Regions from separate parts of the Xanthobacter sediminis genome, predicted to be linked through region 2. Evidence: predicted binding sites of a transcription regulator. Region 2 holds the regulator's gene; each other region holds the start of a gene.
What was found. Region 2 encodes LexA, which represses DNA repair genes until DNA is damaged. Its sites were predicted from a motif close to TGTTCNNNNTGTGTTCNG; they were not measured.
Positions count from the first base shown of each region.

Region 1: the regulator LexA is predicted to act here: its motif matches at 2,943-2,960, upstream of uvrA (excinuclease ABC subunit UvrA).
Region 3: the regulator LexA is predicted to act here: its motif matches at 2,849-2,866, upstream of dinB (DNA polymerase IV).
Region 4: the regulator LexA is predicted to act here: its motif matches at 1,774-1,791, upstream of V5F61_RS18955 (ImuA family protein).

Region 1 covers NZ_JBAFWH010000002.1:220,220-225,543, forward strand. The annotation lists gene uvrA (excinuclease ABC subunit UvrA) at 1-2,720, opposite strand, end outside; gene ssb (single-stranded DNA-binding protein) at 3,222-3,773, shown strand; gene gyrA (DNA gyrase subunit A) at 3,981-5,324, shown strand, end outside.
Region 2 covers NZ_JBAFWH010000006.1:245,872-251,195, forward strand. The annotation lists gene moaC (cyclic pyranopterin monophosphate synthase MoaC) at 1-34, shown strand, start outside; gene V5F61_RS10665 (molybdopterin molybdotransferase MoeA) at 67-1,281, shown strand; gene lexA (transcriptional repressor LexA) at 1,451-2,164, shown strand; gene V5F61_RS10675 (ComEC/Rec2 family competence protein) at 2,308-4,533, opposite strand; gene gltX (glutamate--tRNA ligase) at 4,749-5,324, shown strand, end outside.
Region 3 covers NZ_JBAFWH010000036.1:7,095-12,418, forward strand. The annotation lists gene V5F61_RS20845 (DUF736 domain-containing protein) at 497-796, shown strand; partial or broken gene V5F61_RS20850 (DUF736 family protein) at 932-1,081, opposite strand; gene dinB (DNA polymerase IV) at 1,636-2,754, opposite strand; gene V5F61_RS20860 (hypothetical protein) at 3,017-4,099, shown strand; gene V5F61_RS20865 (nucleotidyltransferase family protein) at 4,099-5,007, shown strand; gene V5F61_RS20870 (hypothetical protein) at 5,008-5,208, shown strand; partial or broken gene V5F61_RS20875 (restriction endonuclease) at 5,287-5,324, shown strand, end outside.
Region 4 covers NZ_JBAFWH010000021.1:15,472-20,795, reverse strand. The annotation lists gene V5F61_RS18965 (TIGR02391 family protein) at 1-82, shown strand, start outside; gene V5F61_RS18960 (hypothetical protein) at 79-1,689, shown strand; gene V5F61_RS18955 (ImuA family protein) at 1,828-2,580, shown strand; gene V5F61_RS18950 (Y-family DNA polymerase) at 2,495-4,015, shown strand; gene V5F61_RS18945 (error-prone DNA polymerase) at 4,012-5,324, shown strand, end outside.

The sequences.
Region 1 (5,324 bases), on a different contig from region 2:
TCCAGCAGCTTTTTTACGTCATGGAAGTGCAGGCCCGTGGTGGGCTCATCCAGGATGTAGAGCGTGCGCCCGGTGGCGCGGCGGGACAGCTCCTTGGACAGCTTCACCCGCTGCGCCTCGCCGCCGGAAAGGGTAGTGGCCTGCTGGCCGACCTTCACATAGTCGAGGCCCACGCGCTCCAGCGTTTCCAGCTTCTCGCGCACGGAGGGCACCGCCTTGAAGAATTGCGCGCCCTCCTCCACCGTCATGTCGAGCACATCGGCGATGGACTTGTTCTTGAAGCTGACTTCCAGCGTCTCGCGATTGTAGCGCTTGCCCTTGCAGACATCGCAGGTGACATACACGTCCGGCAGGAAGTGCATCTCGATCTTGATGACGCCGTCGCCCTGGCACGCCTCGCAGCGCCCGCCCTTCACATTGAAGGAGAAGCGCCCGGCCCCGTAGCCGCGGGCCTTGGCTTCCGGCAGGCCGGCGAACCACTCGCGGATGGGCGTGAACGCCCCGGTATAGGTGGCGGGATTGGAACGCGGGGTGCGGCCAATGGGCGACTGGTCGATGTCAATGACCTTGTCGAGGTGCTCCAGCCCCTCCAGACGGTCGAACGGCGCCGGTGCCTCGCTGGCATTGTTGAGGCGGCGGGCGACCGCCTTGTAGAGCGTCTCCAGCAGCAGCGTGGACTTGCCGCCGCCGGAAACACCGGTGATGGCAGTGAACAGGCCGAGCGGGATTTCGGCGGTGACATTCTTCAGATTGTTGCCGCGCGCCCCGACGAGGCGAAGCATCCGCTTGGGGTCGGGTGCCCGCCGTGCCGGTACGCCGACGTTGAGCGCGCCGGAGAGATAGCGTCCGGTGAGCGAGGCGGGATCGGCGAGAATCTCTGCCGGCGTGCCCTGGGAGACGATTCGCCCGCCATGGATGCCGGCGCCGGGTCCGACATCCACCACATAGTCGGCTGCGAGGATGGCGTCCTCGTCATGCTCCACCACGATCACGGTGTTGCCGAGGTCCCGCAGGTGCTTGAGCGTCTCCAGCAGGCGCGCGTTATCACGCTGGTGGAGGCCGATGGAGGGCTCGTCCAGCACATAGAGCACGCCGGTGAGGCCGGAGCCGATCTGCGAGGCGAGCCGGATACGCTGGCTCTCTCCGCCCGAGAGCGTGCCGGAGGCGCGCGCCAGGGTGAGATACTCGAGGCCCACGTCCAAAAGGAACCGCAGCCGCTCGCGGATCTCCTTCAGGATGCGCCCGGCGATCTCGTTCTGCTTGTCGGTCAGCTCGCCCGGCAGCGTCTCGAACCAGCGCGCGGCGGCCTTCACGGAAAGCTCGCCCACCTGCCCAATGTGCCTGCCCGCGACCTTAACAGCCAGCGCCTCCGGCTTCAGCCGGTAGCCGCCACAGGCCGAGCACGGCACTGTGGAGAAGTATTTGGAGATCTCCTCGCGCGCCCAGTCGCTGTCGGTCTCCTTCCAGCGGCGCTCAAGGTTGCGCACCACGCCTTCGAAGGCCTTCTCGGTGTCGTAGGCGCGCATGCCGTCGTTGTAGGAGAAGGTGACCTTTTCACCTTCGGAGCCGTAGAGCAGCACGTCTTGTGCCTTCTGCGGCAGGTCGCACCACGGCACGTTGAGCTTGAAGTGGTAGTGCTGGGCGAGGGCGTCCAGCGTCTGCCCGTAGTAGGGCGAGGTGGATTTCGCCCAGGGCGCGATCGCCCCCTGCTTCAAGGAGCGCATCCTGTCGGGCACCACGAGGTCGGCGTCGATGGTCTGCTCCACGCCGAGGCCGTCGCAGGCCGGGCAGGCTCCGAACGGATTGTTGAAGGAGAACAGGCGCGGCTCGATCTCCGGAATGGTGAAGCCGGAGACGGGGCACGCGAACTTCTCCGAGAACAGGATGCGCCGCGGCGCGCCGGTTTCGTCCTTCTCGTCCGCGAACTCGGCAACGGCAATGCCCTCGGCGAGAGAAAGCGCGGTCTCGAAGCTGTCGGCGAGGCGCTGCGCGAGATCTGCGCGTACGACGATGCGATCCACCACCACGTCGATGTCATGCTTGAATTTCTTGTCGAGGGCGGGTGCGTCCGCGATCTCGTGGAAGGTGCCGTCGATCTTGACCCGCTGGAAGCCCTTCTTCATCCATTCGGCGAGCTCCTTGCGGTACTCGCCTTTGCGCCCGCGCACCACGGGTGCCAGCAGGAAAAGCCGCGTGCCCTCGGGCAGCGCGAGGGTGCGGTCCACCATCTGCGACACGGTCTGGCTCTCGATGGGCAGGCCCGTGGCTGGCGAATAGGGCACGCCCGTGCGCGCCCACAGAAGGCGCATGTAATCGTAGATCTCGGTCACCGTTCCCACGGTGGAGCGCGGATTCTTCGAGGTGGTCTTCTGTTCGATGGAGATGGCGGGCGAGAGGCCGTCGATCTGGTCCACGTCCGGCTTCTGCATCATCTCCAGAAACTGGCGGGCGTATGCGGAAAGGCTTTCCACATAGCGGCGCTGGCCCTCGGCATAGATGGTATCGAAGGCGAGCGAACTCTTGCCCGAGCCGGACAGGCCGGTGAAGACCACCAGCGCATCGCGCGGGACGTCCAGGTCCACGTTCTTCAGATTGTGCTCGCGCGCGCCACGGACGGAGAGCGTGCGGGCGTCCCGCCGCCCCGCTGTCCGGTCGGTGGTGTCGGCAGCAGGCGTTGCGGAGGGGGCCGTGCCCCTGAGGGAAGAAGCGCGATCCGACATGAAATCCAACCACGCGCGGCAGGGGGGCCGGCGCGAAATGTTTAGGGCAGGGAGGCGCCCGCCACTGGCGAGACGCAGGTGAGGGCCACGTGGCAAACGGCACAGATCGCAGCGTCTCCGGGCGGGCGCGTGCCGCTTGCCCATGCCGCGCGGATCCGTTTCGCCTCGGGAGTTTCGCTCATGGCCATGGCTCAAACTTAGTGAAGTATGTGCGTTGCGGAAGGGAACATATAGAGAACTCTGCTGCCGCGCGAGTCAAAATTTCGGACACTGGGTGAAAAATGCCGCTTGTCTCACGGGTGTGTAGCGTCTAGAACGTAACAAGAACATCCGCTGGCGCTGTGGTCTCTGGCAGGCGTGGCCCCCATTTCGCGGCTTTAAGCTGCGTCGAGTCTTTGTGGTGGACAACACGGGTTGGGCCTCGCATGTCCCGGCGTGCCGGCTAGGGTGCGCGGCAAGACAGGCGTGCGATGGCGCGCAGGCACAACAGGAGGCAAGGCGATGGCCGGCAGTGTCAACAAGGTGATCCTGATCGGCAATCTGGGGCGCGATCCTGAAGTCCGCACGTTCCAGAGCGGCGGCCGGGTCTGCAACCTGCGCATCGCCACTTCGGAAAGCTGGCGCGACAAGGCTTCCGGCGAGCGCAAGGACCGCACCGAGTGGCACACGGTCGCGATCTACAACGAGAACCTCGTCAATGTGGCGGAGCGTTTCCTGAAGAAAGGCTCGAAGGTCTATCTCGAAGGCCAGCTCGAAACCCGCAAGTACGAGAAGGATGGCCGGGAGGTCTACGTGACCGAGGTGGTGTTGCGGCCCTTCCGTGGCGAGCTGACGCTGCTGGATGGCCGCGTCGGCGGCGAGGGCGGTGAGGAGTTTGGCGGCGGCGGTTCCGATTTCGGTTCCCAGGGCCCCATGGGTGGCGGCGGGGGCGGGTATGGTGGTGGCTACGGCGGAGGTGGCTCTCGCCGCTCCGGCGGTGGCGGCTCCGGCTCCGGTGGCGGCTCGGGTGGTGGGCGGCCCTCCAACGATCTCGACGACGAGATACCGTTCTGAGGTTCCTCCTTGGTCGCTCGGGCGTTCCGGCGCCGGGCGGCCATTTCGACACAAAAGGGCCGGAATGTTCTCCCGTGCTGGCTGCGGTTGCTGCAACTAGCTGAATTTAAAGGGTAAAAAATCACTCTCGGGATGGTGTTTCGCTGGCGTCGGGCGCGTGAATCGGCTAAAAGTCTGTAGCGAAAATCACCACGAGAGTATCGACTTTTGGCTGAGCCCGAGACGCCGAAGCCCGGCAGCGAGCTGCCTTCGGACATCACGCCGGTTTCCATCACCGAGGAGCTGTCGCGCTCCTATCTCGACTATGCCATGAGCGTCATCGTCGCGCGCGCGTTGCCCGACGTGCGCGATGGTCTGAAGCCGGTGCATCGGCGCATCCTGTTCTCGATGCATGAGAATGGCTACGAGTGGAACAAGCAGTATCGCAAGTCTGCCCGCGTGGTCGGCGACGTCATCGGTAAGTATCATCCTCACGGCGACCAGTCGGTCTATGATGCGCTGGTGCGCATGGCTCAGGATTTCGCCATGCGGGTGCCGCTGGTGGACGGTCAGGGCAATTTCGGCTCGGTGGATGGCGATGCGCCGGCGGCCATGCGCTATACCGAGGTGCGTCTCGAGAAGATCACCAACGCGCTGCTCGACGACCTTGATAAGGATACTGTCGACTTCCAGGAAAACTACGACAATACCGAGCGGGAGCCGAGTGTCCTTCCCGCCAAGTTCCCGAACCTGTTGGTGAACGGGGCGGGCGGCATCGCCGTCGGCATGGCGACCAACATTCCTCCGCACAATCTGGGGGAGGTGATCGATGCCACGGTGGCGCTCATGGACGATCCCTCCATGGAGCCAGAGGCGCTGCTGGATCTGCTGCCGGGGCCGGATTTCCCCACTGGCGGGCTCATTCTCGGCCGCAGCGGCATCCGCCAGGCGTATCTCACCGGGCGCGGCTCCATCCTGATGCGGGCGAAGGTCGCCATCGAGAGTCTGCGCAAGGATCGCGAGGCGCTGATCGTCACTGAGATTCCCTACCAGGTGAACAAGGCGACTATGGTCGAGAAGATCGCCGAGCTGGTGCGGGACAAGCGGGTGGAGGGCATCTCCGAAATCCGCGACGAAAGCGACCGCGACGGCCTGCGGGTGGTGATTGAGATCAAGCGCGACGCGCAGGCGGACGTGGTTCTGAACAACCTGTATCGTCAGACGCTGCTTCAAACCTCCTTCGGCGTGAACATGGTGGCGCTTTCCGGCGGCAAGCCAGGCGTGCTGACACTGCATGACACGTTGACCGCGTTTATCGCCTTCCGCGAGGAGGTGGTGAGCCGGCGCACCAAATTTCTGCTGCGCAAGGCGCGCGATCGCGCCCATGTGCTGGTGGGCCTCGCCATTGCCGTTGCAAACATCGACGAGGTGATCCGCCTCATTCGCACCGCGCCGGACCCCGCGAGCGCCCGCGAGGCGCTGATGGGACGGGACTGGCCGGCGAAGGACATGGCGCCGCTCATCGCCCTGATCGCCGATCCGCGCCACAAGCTGCAGGAGGACGGCACCTAT
Region 2 (5,324 bases):
CGGGCGCAGCGGCCTGTGGCAGACCGAAGGCTGAACCCCGCCCCTGCAGAAGAGAGGAAGCGCGCCATGGCGCTGATGAGCGTTGAGGAGGCCATGAGCCGCGTGACCCACGAGGTCACCACCCTCTCAGTGGAGGACGTGCCGGTGGAGGTGGCCGCCGGCCGCGTCCTGGCCGCGGATCTGATCGCCCGCCGCACGCAGCCGCCAGCCGACATGTCGGCCATGGACGGTTATGCCGTGCGCGGCGCTGACATCGCGCGGACACCCGCGTCCCTCACGGTCATCGGCGAATCCGCCGCCGGCCGTCCCTTCGGCGGCAGCGTCGGCGCGGGGGAGGCCGTGCGTATCTTCACCGGCGCAGTGGTTCCCGAGGGGGCCGACACGGTGGTGATCCAGGAAAACACCACCCGCGAGGGTGATCGCGTGGCCACCACGGCGCCCACGGCCGCCCTGCGCAACGTGCGCAAGCGTGGGTGTGATTTCCAGGAAGGCGCGCCGGGCCTCACGGCCGGCCGGCGCCTCACCAGCCGCGACATCATGCTCGCCGCGGCCATGGACCATGCCTTCCTCCCGGTGGCGCGCCGGCCCCGCGTCGCCCTCATCCAGACCGGCGACGAGCTGGTGCTGCCCGGCCGCGGAACTGGCGCGCCGGGGGAAATCGTGGTTTCCAACGCCTTCGGGCTCGCCGCCCTCGCCACCCAGGCCGGCGCCGAGGTCACCGACCTCGGCCTCGTGGGCGACGACCTCGCCCACATTCGCGCCATCGTCGCGCGGGCATTGAGCGGCGCCTTCGACCTGGTGGTGTCCTCCGGCGGCGCCTCCGTGGGGGACCACGACCTCATGGCGCCGGCCCTGCGCGCCGAGGGCGTGGATCTCTATGTGCACAAGATCGCGCTCAGGCCTGGCAAGCCGCTGATGTACGGCAGCCGTGGCGCAGTCCGCGTGCTTGGCCTGCCCGGTAATCCGGTCTCCTCCCACGTCTGCGCGCTGCTGTTCCTTGAGCCCCTGGTCCGCGCCCTGCAAGGCGATGTGGCCGCGGGCGTGCACACCGCGCCGGCGCGCCTCGCCGTGGACGTGCCCGCCAATGACCAGCGGCGAGACTTCATGCGTGCCCACATGGAGCACGATGCCGACGGTTCCATCCGCGTGACGCCAGCCGTATCGCAGGACAGCGCCATGCTGAGCGTACTTTCCTCGGCCGACTGCCTGCTGGTCCGCGCACCGTTCGCAGCGGCGGCCAAGGCGGGCGATCCCTGCGAGATCATTCCGTTCCACGATTAGGCTACCGTTAACCACATCTTCACCCTTGCGGAACACAAAAGGAACAGATAGAAGCTGTTCATGATTTGTTTCGCATTATTTGCGACGCTGCCGCAGGCGGTCTTCCCGCTTTCGGAGGGATGACGACCCGCGCCGCAGTTGGCCGGCAGCACCGGAAACGGGGGGTGAGATGCTGACGCGCAAGCAATATGATCTGCTTCGCTTCATCCATGAGCGACTGAAGGAGACGGGGGTGCCCCCGTCCTTCGATGAGATGAAGGAAGCACTGGACCTGCGGTCCAAGTCCGGCATCCACCGTCTCATCACCGCTCTGGAGGAACGCGGCTTCATCCGCCGCCTGCCCAACCGGGCGCGGGCGCTGGAGGTCGTGCGGCTGCCGGACAGCGTCGCCCCGGGCCTCGCCACCCAGCGCAGCGGCGGACGCGGCTTTTCGCCCTCCGTGATCGAGGGGAGCCTCGGTAAGGTGCGCCCCCCGGCCGACGACGAGGAGGAAACCGGCCAGAGCGTCGTGGTGCCGGTCATGGGCCGCATCGCCGCGGGCACCCCCATCTCGGCCATTCAAAGCCGCAGCGCCACCTTGAACGTACCGCCGGAGATGCTCGGCCAGGGCGAGCATTTCGCCCTTGAGGTGCGCGGCGACAGCATGATCGAGGCCGGCATCCTGGACGGCGACACGGTGCTGATCCGCAAGTGTGACAGCGCGGACACGGGAGACATCGTCGTCGCCCTGGTGGACGAGGAGGAGGCCACCTTGAAGCGCCTGCGCAAGAAGGGCGCCTCCATTGCGCTGGAAGCCGCGAACCCCGCCTATGAAACGCGCATATTCGGGCCGGATCGCGTGCGCATCCAGGGCAGGCTCGTGGGGCTCATGCGGCGATACTGATATCTTGAGGCCGCGTTCACCAGGCCCGGGCCGTCGCGGGCGAACCCTCCTCCGGCCTCCTGCCAGGGACATGGCCAGGCGGCCTCCAGAAGCCACAGGATGTCGCCTTCGAGCACGGCTGTGGGCGGCGATTGAGGGGATGCTCATTCGCTGGCTGCGTCGTCGACCTCGGCGCCCCTGCTCCTCCCTTCCGGCATTCGGGGAGCAGCCGGCGGCGGCATCCAGGGGCGGTGGACCGCCGGATCACGGGCGGGCTGCTCGCGCAGAGCTCCCTGCTCCAGAAAGAAGGCAATCGTGCCGGTGCGCTCCAGCTCCTTCGGCGTCAGCACACGGGCGGGGCAGCCACGGGGCGGAGCTTCCTGCGTCACCACGATCTTCGCGTTCAGGCAATCTGCCGCAAGGCCCTCGGGCTTGCGGGAGACCGCGAGCGTTCCGCCTCCCGGCAGGGGGGCCACGCAGCCCAGGGGATCGCAGGTGAAACCGGCTTCGAGGGCTGTGCCGTTCACGGTGCGCCGCGCGCCCTCTTGCGCGAGCCACTGCTCCACCATCATTTTCTGGCCTTTCGCGCCGATGACCGACAGGCGCCCATCGGCGCTGCGCACGGCCACGGCTGCAGCGTTGGGCGCCACCAACACATCCGGCGCGGGTGGCGCGCCCGACACCAGGATCGCGACAGCCAGCGCAGGCACTGCGAGGAGACTCGGCAGCCCGCGCAGCAGACAGAGCGCGAGCAGCGCCATTGTGAACCAAAGAAGGGCCGCCGTGTTCACGGTGTAGATTCGCGCATCGGCTCCAGGCAACGCCGCGACCCGGTCGGACACCGCCACCATGATCTCGATGCCGGCTCCCATCACCGGCCATGCCAGCCCATCCCATCCGAACGGCATGAGCAGCACGCCGAGAAGGCCGAAGGGCATGACGAGCAGCGAAACGGCGGGCATCGCGACGAGATTTGCGAGCACTCCATACGGTGCGAAGCGCTGGAAATGGAAAGCGCCGTAAGGCCCGCTCGCGAAGCCGGCCACCAGCGCGGTCACCACGGTGCCGGCGACGAACACCAAAGGCAGCATGAGAATGCGCGCAGGCAGGCCCTCGGGCCGGGGCAAGGCGCGCAGGGGCTGCAACCGCTCATAGGCGGCCACCAGAGCCAGCGTGGCGGCGAAGGACATCTGCGGTCCCGGATCCAGGGCGGCTTCCGGCGTGAGGCCCAGGACCACCACGGCGGCCACGGCGATGGTTCGCAGGGTGAGCGCCCTGCGTCCGGCGAGAACACCTGCAAGCACCAGGCCCGTCATCACAAACGAGCGCTGCGCCGGAACGTCGTTTCCGGACAGCACGAGGTAGAAGGCGCTACCCGAGATCGCGAGCAGCGCAGCGGTGGCCTTGATGGGCCAACCCAGCGCCAAAGCCGGCACCAGCGCAAGCACGCCCCGCGCCAACGCGAACAGGGTGCCGGCCACGAGCGCCATATGGAGACCCGAGATGGAGAGGACGTGGGTGAGGCCCGACACACGCATGCTCTCCTCCACCTGCGGGAGAATCGCCGAGCGGTCCCCGGCGACCAGTGCCACAGCGATCTCCGCCGGCGTGCCGTGGAGCACGGCGCGGATGCGTGCACCAAGGGCGGCGCGGATATCGCCGACCAGGGCCGAGAGCCGGACCTGGATGGGAATTTCCACCGGTGCCGGGCTAAGCTTCGGTGGCCCGAGCCCGAAGCCCACGGCGTCGATGCCCTGGAACCATGTCGCTCGGCCGAAGTCGTGCGCCCCGGCCATGGCCGGGCCGAGAGGCGGCAGCAGCCGGACGAGCTGTGTGATGTGCGCCCCCACCTCGGGTGCGCTGCCGCGCTTCAGCGACAGGCGCACCAGGCGCGGCGGCGGACCCTCAATGCCACGGATCGGGCCCGGATCGAGCCGCAGCAAGATGCGATCACTGCCCACGCGCCGCTCCACGCGCTCCACATAGCCGGAGAGCCGGATCGGAAAGGCCGGCGGACTCGCCAGCGCCTCATGCATCATGAGGCTGGTGCGCACGCAGCCGGCCGAAAACCCGGTGGAAAAGGCACACAGGCCGGCGAGTATGGCGCAAAGCACGGCCTGCCGTCGCGCGGCCCATGTCGCAGCGGCAAGCGCGAGCGTCAGCGCCAGGGCCGCGGCGAGTGAGGGTTCGTGGGCAGCTCCGAAATAAGCGAGGATGCCGGTGGTGAAGGCTACCGGAAGCCACAGGACAAGGCGGCCGGATTCGGCCTCGACTGCGAGATCGGCGCGGAACCTCGCGGCGAATGCATGCCACAATGGCTCGACGCGCAGGCTCGCAGATCGCGCGCCGATGGGCACGGCGATGGCGCGCGCACGGGAGCGCGGCGTCACGCCGCCTCCATGGCCTCTCTCGCCATCCCCCGACCCCGCCCGCATTGCTCCGCCCCGCGCGCATGTTCCTTGTGCGGTGCGGCTATGCTACACGGGCGCCTCGCGCGCGCCACGGTCGTCTCGTCGCGGAGCCTGCGGCGCGCCCTGCCCCGTTTCCGCCGCCCGCGCCCCACGGGGCGCCCTTGGGCGGCGGGTGCCCCAGGTTCGAGTGCGCCATGTCCGAGATCGTCACCCGCTTCGCCCCCTCCCCCACCGGCTTCCTGCACATCGGCGGCGCCCGCACGGCGCTGTTCAACTGGCTTTATGCCAAGGCCAAGGGCGGCCGGATGCTGCTGCGCATCGAGGACACCGACCGCCAGCGCTCCACCAAGGAGGCCATCGACGCGATCCTGGAAGGGCTCTCCTGGCTCGGCATCACCTGGGATGGAGACCCCATCTACCAGTTCGCCCGCGCCGAGCGGCATCGCCAGGCGGTGGAAGACATGCTGGCGCAGGGCAATGCTTATCGCTGCTACGCCTCGGCGGAAGAGCTGGAGGAAATGCGCGAACTCGCCCGCAAGGAAGGCCGCCCGCCGCGCTATGACGGCCGCTGGCGCGACCGCGACCCCTCCGAGGCGCCGAAAGGCCGCGCTCCTGTGATCCGCCTGAAGGCGCCGCGCGAGGGCGAGACGGTGATCGAGGACATGGTGCAGGGCACCGTCACCTTCCCCAACAAGGACCTCGACGACCTCGTGCTGCTGCGCTCGGATGGCACGCCCACCTATATGCTCGCGGTGGTGGTGGACGACCAC
Region 3 (5,324 bases), on a different contig from region 2:
GCACGCGAGCAAAGCGAAGGTTTCGGCCGTATTCCATTCGACAGGCGATCTGCCTGGCCGATCCGAACGCGGCCATGGTCGGTGCCGTGTGGGGTGGGGCATGTGTCGTTGGGCCGGAGGCAGGTGGCCGTGACCATGGGAGGGTGACGCACCGGCGGCGCTGAGCATGCTGATGAGGCGCCGACCGCCAGTGTCGTCCTCTGCCGATCATGCGGCGAAGCCCCCCGGCGGCCTCTCTTCTGGGCTGGTCTGGCGCCGGCCCGGCCTTGGCCTGCAACGGCTCCGCCGACCTTCTTCCCCTGACCGCAAGCGGTCATTCCTCGCGGGACAACAAGCTCGGCTGCCGCCGTCCTGCGCTGCCGCTGCGGCCCCAAGAACCACCCCATCGCGCAAGCGCGCCGGGGACCCCGGTGGGTGCAGCCGTCCGGTCCGTCGCCTCTCGACCGCCATCGAGGCCGCATCGGGCGGCTTCGGGCAAAGCTCAGGAGATACGACAATGGCTCAGATCGGCACCTTCACCCGCGACGAGAACGGCGCCTACGCCGGCACGATCAAGACCCTCACCCTCAACGTCAAGGCCACCATCAAGCCCTGCGACCGCGACAACGACAAGGCGCCCGACTATCGCGTCACCGCCAACGGCGTCGAGTTCGGCGCCGGCTGGAGCCGGACCGCCCGCGAGACAGGCGCCGAATACCTCTCGCTCAAGCTCGACGATCCGTCCTTCACGGCGCCGGTCTATGCCTCCCTGGTCCAGGGCGACAAGAGCGAGCACAAGCTCATCTGGTCGCGATGACCGGCCAAGGGCGCTCCGCTTCCCGCGGGGCGCCCGCCTTCCACCCTCGCAATTATGCGGAGCAGAACCCCGCCAAAATCGGCGCCAACACAGACCTCACAGGCCAGTACTCTGCATAATCCCGCTCTCCGCATAATCGACGGCGCCGGCGTAGATGCGGAAGTGCGGGCCCTTCTCGGTGGGGGTCTCGACGCGGATGATCCGGGCCTTGGCGTTCAGGGCGAGCGTGCGAACCGTGCCGGTGAAGCCGTTGCTGCTGGAGGTGAAGGTGCCGATGGTCGCCATTGTCGTGTCCTTTTGAGGTTTCCGAGCCGCGCCCATCGCGGCCTCGATGGCAGTCGACGGACCGGAGGCGATCGGCCTGCACCCCGTAGGGGCCGCAACAGCGTGGAGGGCGGCCGAGCCGCGGCTTTCTTGTCTCGCGAGGAATGACAGCGCAGCCGGCAGGGGAAGAAAGTCGCGGCCGGCCGTTGCCGGCATCAAGAGCGAGGCGGCGCGCCAGCGCCGCCGGCCTTCGGTCAGACAAGCCCTATCGAGGACGACGTGGGCGGCACCCGCCAAACCACACCCCGGGACACGGCACCGGCCATCGCCACGCGCACCAGGCGATCACGCCGAATTCCGGCACCGTCGCCGCCCGGGACACCATGGCCCCTGCAAACATCCGAAGACTCCCGTCCAGTTCGCCCGCCCCAACGCTTCCTTCCGGAAGACGAGATGGCGCACAGCATCTGCAGCATGGAATTGGGCCGTTGCATCTAAGCGCGTGAAGGTCCGAAGCTGAGCCGCCCTCGCACGGCCTCGATCTATGGCCCACCATCCTCGCGGTTAGGTCGGCCTCAGGGGAGGGGCAGCTGTTCAACATCGGAACCGCCTGAAGCGGACACATCCAGCGTTGAGACTGTCACCCCGACCAGACGGATGCCCTTCCTAACGGGAAAAAGCGGTTCGAGAAGCACCCCGGCGATCCGCACGATGTCCTCCGCCCCCGTGAACGGCGACTGGACCGTCCGGCTTCGCGTCACTTGGCGGAAGTCGGCATATTTCACCTTCAGGGTCACGGTCCGGGCGCACAGGCCTTTCGCCTCGCAATGGCTCCAGACCTTAGCCGCCAGCGATGCGAGCTCGGGAGCTGCCGCCTCGAATGAAAATATGTCCGATTGGAATGTGTCCTCGGCTCCGATCGACTTGCGGGGCCGGTCAGCGACCACCGGCCGCTCGTCGATGCCGCGGGCGATGGAGAAATACCACGAGCCGGATTTGCCGAAGTGTTGCTGCAGGAAAGCGAGGGGTTTCGCCTTCAGGTCGGCTCCTGTGAGGATTCCGAGCGTTTCCATCTTGGCGGCGGTCGCGGGACCAACACCGTGGAATTTCTTCACGGATAGAGCTTCTACGAAGGCCGCGCCCGTCCGCGGCGTGATCACCGCCTGGCCGTTGGGCTTGTTCAGGTCGCTCGCCATTTTCGCGAGAAACTTGCAATAGGAAATCCCGGCCGACGCAATGAGCCCGGTGACCTCCTTGATCTTCGCCCGGATCATCGCGGCGATCTCGGTCGCGAGCGGCACGTGCTGCTTGTTGTCCGTTACGTCGAGATAGGCCTCGTCGAGCGACAGCGGCTCGATCAGCTCGGTGTGTTCGGCGAATATCTCGCGGATCTGCGCCGACACCGCACGATAGACCTCGAAGCGCGGCGGGACGAAAATAAATTCGGGACATTTGCGTCTCGCGGTGACCGACGGCATAGCTGAACGGACACCGAATGCTCTCGCCTCATAGCTCGCCGCGGCGACGACACCGCGCGCTGCCGCACCGCCAACGGCGACGGGCTTGCCGCGCAGTTCCGGGTTGTCGCGCTGCTCGACCGATGCATAGAACGCGTCCATGTCGACATGGATGATTTTCCGCTGAGCCGCCGACAATGTCGACGCAGCGATGATGCCCGCTGGCGAATTCAGCATCGAGCCGGCTGGCGGTTCAGTGGCTTCGGGCATGGGCCGCCATTTTGATCTCGCCTCGACCCGTCATGTTCGCGGCGCGAGCGCTCAAGGCACCCCGAACAAATAAGGAACATATCAGCGAATTCTCAGCGCAGCAAAGGCCCCGTGGAAACCGAACAGCCATTGCTCCTCCGGCGGATTCTCTATTTTCACCGTACAGTAAATATAGACAGAATTCCGAATATACGCTATTTACGCCATATTCACTGTGCAGAAAATGAATATGGAACATCGCACAATCGAGACGCTCATCGACGATTTGGCTGCGGCCGTGGCCGAGATTTCAGGTGTGCCGCCTCGCTTGGTTAGCGAGCGCGGAGGAGCTGAAACGAGTTATCGACCGGACGCCACCATCGACATCGAACACGACGGCCGGTCGTACCGTCTCGTCATTGAAGCGAAGCGGTCGCTGTTTCCGCGCGATGCCCGGGAGGCGATCTGGCAGCTCAGGAACTATCTCGCCCACTTCGATTCCGGCGGCCGGCCCGCCGTACCCCTGCTTATGGCCGAGAGCATCTCACCCGGAGCACGCCAACTTCTGCGTGACGAGCGCGTCGGCTACTTCGACGCCAGCGGGAGCCTCTTCATTCCCGCAAACGGGCTGTACCTGCGCGTCGATCGGCCGGCATCGCGCAGGCAAGCGCGTTCCCTCAACAATCTCTTCGCCGGCCGTCGCGCCAAGGCCCTCCATGCCGTCTGGGTTTTCAAAAGCGCTTGGTTCGGGGTTCATCAGATCGCCGAGCGCGCCGGGGTATCACCGGCAACGGCATCCGAAACCCTCATTGGGATCGAGCGCCGGGAATGGGTCGAGGTGCGAGGGGCGGGGCCTTCGAAAGAACGCCGCCTGGTCAATCCGCGCGCGCTCCTCGATGCCTGGGCGGCCTACCAATCATCGTCGAAACCGAAGGCCGTGCGGCACTTCTACGTGCGTTCAACGACGCCTCCCGACCTTCAGCGGCGAATTGAGCAGGCCAGCGAAGCGCACGATACACCCTATGAACTCACCGGCGTCACGGCGGGGCAGATTTACGCGCCCTATTTGTCGAACGTTTCGCAGGTGATCTGCCGCATACCGGCCAAAGCCGGCATGAAAGTAATGTTGGATTCCATCGATGCACGGCCGGTGCGGGACGGCTGGAATCTCGGCGTTCTCGAGGTTGCCCCCGACGAGGAACTGAGATTCCGCGAACGCATCGATGGGCTTTGGGTCGCGGACCCACTGCAAACCTATCTCGACCTTCTCCAGGCCGGCGGGCGCGCAAAGGAGCTGGCCCAACACCTACGCACCGAGAAACTGGATTCGTGATGGCAAAGCCGCAGTTCCTCATCGACTATAGCCCGGACGTCACGCGCGATTGCGAGCGCGTACTCGTCACGTTGTTCAGTGGCCTTGGGCCCTGGCGCGATTCCGTCTTCCTGGTCGGCGGGCTGACGCCGCGCTACCTCGTGACCGCGCGGCCGCCCGATGTTCCGGCGCATGCCGGCACCGGCGACATCGATATCGTCGTTGATCTCGCCGTCCTCGCCGACGTCGAGGCCTATCGCACGCTCGAGGAAAACCTCAAGCGCATGGGCTTCGAGCGGGCCGAGAATGACAAAGGTGTCAGGGTCAATTGGCGCTGGAGAGCGAAGACGGAGCATGGAGTCACGGTCATCCTCGAATTCTTGGCCGACGATCCCCAGCTGAAGGGTGGGGCACTGCAGGAGCTGCCGACCGAGGGAAATGTCTCGGCGGTGAACATCCCGCATGCCTCGCTCGTCTTCGATCTTCATGACCGGATGGAGGTCACGGCCGATCTCCTTGGCCAGAAGGGTCGGGCGACCGAAAGCATCCCGTACGCCAATATCGTCTCGTTCACCTGCCTGAAGGCGTTCGCGTTCGACCATCGCCGCGAAGGCAAGGACGCGCACGATCTCAGCTATTGCCTCGAACATGGTGATGGTGGCTTGGAAGGCGCCATCGCGAAGTTCCGAGAAGCTCTTGCCGGCAAGCACGGCGAAACCGTTCACGCGGCCCTCGCGCTTCTGCTGAAGCGGTTCTGCGACCCCAAACCTGATGAAGGCTATCTGCGTGAAGGGCCGGTTGCGGCCGCCCGCTTCGAGATCGAAGGGGACGACGAGGATCCCGAGGTTCGCGAGCAACGCGCATTGCGCCAGCGTGCGGTGAATGACGTGATTTCGCGATTGCTGCGCGAGTTGGGCCAGGGGGAATGAATGGAACAGCTGCGACCTGTCGAGTTGAAGCTCGTCGACGAGCTGTTCGGGATGAGCTCCGGCTATGTCCTCGACTTCACCAACAGCACCTTCGCGGAGTTCTTCCGACGGGAAGTCGGGATCGACATCTATGACAACGCCTACGCGATCAACGGGCGGAGCAAGGGCAAACACCTGCGTGCGTTCCTGATGATCGGCTAGCCGCGCGCAATCGCGCGGGCGCTGGCAGCGCTGTGGGAGTATCGAGAGACCGATCGCCTTGGGCGGAACGAGACCGAAATGGTGGCGAACGCACAGACGCGTCTTAGCGCAATCGT
Region 4 (5,324 bases), on a different contig from region 2:
AGAAGATGCCGAAGACCTGCTCACAATCGTGTCGCTCATCCACCGCCGGCTCGATGCCGCCCATATGCCGGCGCGCACATGACCACGAAGGGCGCCGACGGCGGACAAGACGATGACCCCGAGCTGGAATCCGATCGGATCGGCCGCATCGGCGAGCGCCATTTTGAGCTGCTCTGCGAACGCGCCGGGCTCTTCTGCAACAAGAGTACCGTCGACATTATGGGCTGGGACTTCATCGTGGAGTTCCCAATGGGATCAGGCGGACAATCGTCGCTACCGCTCGATCGGCGCCAGACCAATGCCGCCCGGGTCCAACTGAAGTCGACGCTCGGCCGCACCGGAAACCGCATCCGACTCAGCCTGTCCGCCATTGATCGCCTCGCCAAGGATCCTCGGCCGGCGCTGGTCATCGTCTTCCGAATGCGGGCCGATGGTGAAATCCAGTCGGCTTACCTCGTCCATCTCATCGGCAACGAACTCGCCCGGGTGCTCAAGCGATTGCGATTGGCGGAGGCTCGAAAAGCGCACGACATCAATCATGTCGACATCAGCTATGACTATGAGAAAGTCGGACAGCGTTTCGAGCCGACCGCCGCCGGCCTCTCGTCGGCCTTGTCGGCCGCCTGCGGACAAGATCCAGGCGCCTATACCGCGAAGAAGCAGCGTCAGCTCGATGAACTCGGCTATGAGAACGGCCAGTTCGAAGCCGAGGCGCTACTCCAGATCGAGGGGCCGGAGCATTTCGCCAACCTGCTGCTCGGTCTTGCGCCCCTAAAACCGCACCGCTTGCGTGTCTACGATAGCCGCTTCGGCATCCGCCTTCCGTATCAAGGCACGCTATTTGACGACATCGAGGAACTTCGACTGACGCCGCCGTCGCTCGGATCATGCGAGATCGCGATCCGAGGCCCCGGGTTCGCGCAGGCGGCGCGGTTCGATGGCGAGATGTTCATCGGTCCGCCGATCCTCGAACCGCATGGACCCGAACTGCTCGTCCGCAGCCGGGACTTCATCATTCGGCTCACCCCTCCCGCGCTCAGGTTCGAAAGCGTCGGCTCCATCGACGATTTGGAATACACGCTCGAAGAGTGGGCGGAACTACTGCGCGGCCTGACGCTCATGGCATCCGAGCGATCGACGCTAACCATTTCTGGGAACAGCCGGATCCCCCCGATTACCTTCCCAGTCAATGAACCGCTCACAGGCCCATATCTCGACGAGGTGCCACTCATCTCGACCTTCGTGGATGGTTGGCTGCGCTTGCTAACCAACGCCGGCCTGCGCTCGACCGAGCGCTTCAAATTCGATGCGTTCTGGGCGGCCAATGACGCACGTATGGTTGTGGACATCCTGCTCAATCCTCGCCCGGACGCGCGATTCGAGTTCCAAAGCCTCGACGTCGAGGAGAGTGGGCCCCCACCCGCAGGCCTCTACTTCAACAGCATGTCATTCGCCGGTACGAGCATCAGCTTCAGCGCCAAGGTCTTCTTCGAGGAGACCGACGACGTCGAATGGCGGTATCGCTCAACGCGGTTTGAAGCTTTCGATGTTCGCCCGGTCGTCGACGACCTCGAGGAATATGGGCTCGATCAGGCTGCCGCCGCCGACCTAAAGCTCATCATCGACCCGCGCAACATCACCATGACGCCGCGTGCCGACGCTAACGGCGCCTTGCCCAAACAAGGCTGAACGGCCGCTATCAACAGCTTGAGGCGCGTGCGCCGCTGGTCCTTTGACGGCGCAGAATCGACCTTGACTCTCGCAGCTGAAATCTAGAACAAATAGGGAACATGATGACGAACCCCTATCCGGAGGTAAACTGGGAGCGTGCGGCCCGAGCCCGCCATAGAGTCTTTGCGCGCGCAGATCGAGAAGATCGAAGGCAGAAGCCGGCGTGCCAAATCGGTTCTCCCGTTTGGGATTGCCGACGTCGACTCACGACTCCCGGGTGGCGGGTTGGCGCTCGGCGCGCTGCATGAGATCGCCGGCGGTGGGAATGGCGCGGTCGATGGCGCCGCAGCAGCCTTGTTCAGCGCGGGCGTCGCGGCTCGAACCAAGGGCAAGATCCTCTGGTGTATCACCCGTCCGGACCTGTTCGCGCCGGCGATCGCTCAGGCAGGTCTTGCGTCCGATCGCGTAATCTATCTCGAAGCCGGTGATGACAAGACCGTGCTGGCCTGCATGGAGGAAGGGCTGCGCCATGGTGGCCTCGGGGCGGTTCTCGGTGAGGTGGCGCGGCTTTCCATGACAGCCTCGCGCCGCCTGCAGTTGGCGGCCGAGGGAAGCGGATCGATCGGGATCGCGCTGCGGCGTTGGCGACGACAGACCGAGGCCACTGATTTCGGCCAACCCACCGCCGCGATGACACGCTGGCGCGTGTCTATGGTGCCATCGACACCCCTACCTGTTCCGGGCGTAGGGCGTGCCCGCTGGCTGGTCGAACTGATCCGCGCACGCGCGGGCGAGAGTGCAGATTTCGAGTTGGAGGCGTGCGATGACACGGGTCGTCTCGCTCTTCCTGCCGAGTTGGTCCACCGACCGGCTCCGGCGGAAGGCTGGCGACGCGGCGCCTCCGGCTGAGGCGCCGCTCGTCCTGATTGGCCGGGAAGGAAACAGGCGGGTGGTGCTGGCGGCGAATGCCGCTGCAGTGGCCGCCAGCCTTCGCCCCGGCATGCCTGTGACCAAGGCTCAGGTTCTGGTGCCAGACCTCATCGTGCAAGATGCCGAGCCGGCAGCCGATGTGGAGGCACTTGACCGGCTAGCCACCTGGCTCCTGCGCTACGCGCCTGTCGTGGCCCCTGATTCTCCAGACGGGATCATCATCGACTCGACCGGAGCCGATCACCTTCACGGCGGCGAAACCGCCATGCTGGAGGGCCTGATCGGAAGGCTGGCCATGTCCGGCATCGCCGCTCGCGGCGCGATCGCCGACAGTTGGGGCGCGGCCCACGCCTTGGCCCGGTTTGCAGCCCGCCCGACGATGATCGCTCCTGAACGTCATGATGCATCGCTGTTGGAACCGCTTCCGCTGGCCGCGCTGCGTATCGACGCTTCGATCGTCGCGGCGCTGCGGACGCTCGGCTTCGAAACCATCGGCGATATCCTCGCGCAGCCGCGCGCGCCGCTCACCCTGCGCTTCGGTCCATCGATCGGCCGTCGTATCGATCAAGCGCTTGGCGACCTGTCAGAGCCGATCGATCCGGTTCGACCCGCCGACCTGATCGAAGTGCGCCGGTCGTTCGCGGAACCGATCGGCGCGGCGGAGACCATCGCCCGCTACATCGCCAAGCTCGTCGATCAGCTATGCGACCGCCTCGAGGCAGCTGGTCTCGGCGCACGACGCCTCGACCTCATCTGCCACCGTGTCGACAGTCGCTCACAGGCGGTCCGGGTTGGAATGGCGACGCCGGTCCGGGATGCAAAGCGCCTGACGCGCCTCCTATGCGACAAAATCGAGACGATCGAGCCCGGCTTCGGGATCGAGGTGATGACGCTTGCGGCCAGCGTCGCTGAGCCGATCGAGCGTCGGCAGACCGTCAGTTCGTTGATCGAGGAGAGTGTGCCGGACGTCTCGGACCTGATCGATACGCTTATGAACCGGGTGGGTGAGCAGGCGCTCTATCGGCTGGCGCCGGTTGCGAGCGACGTTCCGGAACGCTCCGTTGGCCGCATTCCGGCGATGGCCGCCGATACGGGCGCAGCATGGCCCGGCCATTGGCCGCGCCCCTCGCGTCTGCTGGCCCATCCGGAGCAGGTCGAGACTGTAGCGCTCTTGCCTGATCATCCGCCCGTTTCATTCACCTGGCGCGGCGTGCGTCGCCGACTGCGCCGGGGTGATGGACCGGAGCGCGTGTTCGGAGAGTGGTGGAAACGCGACGCCGAATTGGTCGCCGTCCGAGACTATTTTCGGGTCGAGGACGACGCCGGCGAACGCTACTGGCTTTATCGTGCCGGTGACGGCGAAGACACGGCGACGGGGTCGCACCGCTGGTTCATCCACGGGGTCTTCGGATGAGCTCACCTCGCTACGTCGAACTGCAGGTCGCCTCACACTTCAGCTTCCTGCGCGGCGCGTCCTCCTGCGAGGAACTGTTTGCGCAAGCGGCCTTGGCTGGGATCGAGGCCGTCGCCATCGTCGATCGGAATTCGCTCGCCGGCGTCGTCCGTGCTCATGAAGCGGCCAAGACGACCGGCGTTCGCCTGATTGTCGGTTGCCGGCTCGACCTCGCCGATGGCACATCCGTGCTGGTCTATCCAACGGATCGATCCGCTTATTCGCGCCTTTGCCGGCTTCTATCCCTCGGTAAGAAACGAGGCGGCAAGGCCAAGTGCATTCTCGAATGGCCTGATGTTGTCGCCTACGGCGACGGCCTGATCGTCGCGCTCGTACCCGACCTGGCGGATGACGAGTGCGAGTTCCGGCTGCGGCGATTGCGGGACGCTTTCGGCGACAGAGCCTATCTCGCGCTCACCTTGCGCCGCCGGCCAAACGATCAGCTCCGACTGCATGAGCTTTCGAACATGGCCACACAGATGCGCGTGCCCACCGTGGTGACGAACGACGTCCTCTTCCACGAGCCGGCCCGGCGGATCCTGCAGGACGTAGTCACATGCATCCGGCACAACGTCACGATCGATACGCTTGGCGATCGGCGAGAGCGACATGCCGATCGCTACATCAAGCCGCCGGACGAAATGCATCGTCTGTTCAGCCGCTATCCCGAGGCCCTTGCCCGGACGCTGCAGATCGCGGACCGCTGCCGCTTCAGCCTCGACGAGCTTGCCTACCAGTATCCGGAAGAGCGCGACGATCCCGCACTCACGCCCCAGCAGACGTTGGCGAAGCTCACCTGGGAGGGCGCGACTGAACGCTATCCCGAGGGCGTACCCGAGAGCGTGACCGCCGCCCTCCAGCATGAGTTGCGGTTGATCGAGAAGCTGGACTACGCGCCTTATTTCCTGACCGTGAACTCCATCGTTCGCTTCGCGCGGTCAAAGGACATTCTGTGTCAGGGTCGTGGGTCGGCCGCCAACTCCGCCGTCTGTTACGTTCTTGGCATCACTTCGATCGATCCTGGCCGCAACGACCTGCTGTTCGAGCGTTTCATCTCCGAGGAACGGCGCGAGCCGCCCGACATCGACGTCGATTTCGAACATGAGCGGCGCGAAATCGTCATGCAATGGGTGTTCGAGACCTATGGCCGGGAGCATGCCGCGCTGTGCTCGACCGTCATCCGGTATCGCACCAAGGGTGCGTTGCGGGACGTCGGCAAGGCGCTCGGACTGCCCGAAGACCTGATCGGCACGCTGTCGTCGCAGGTGTG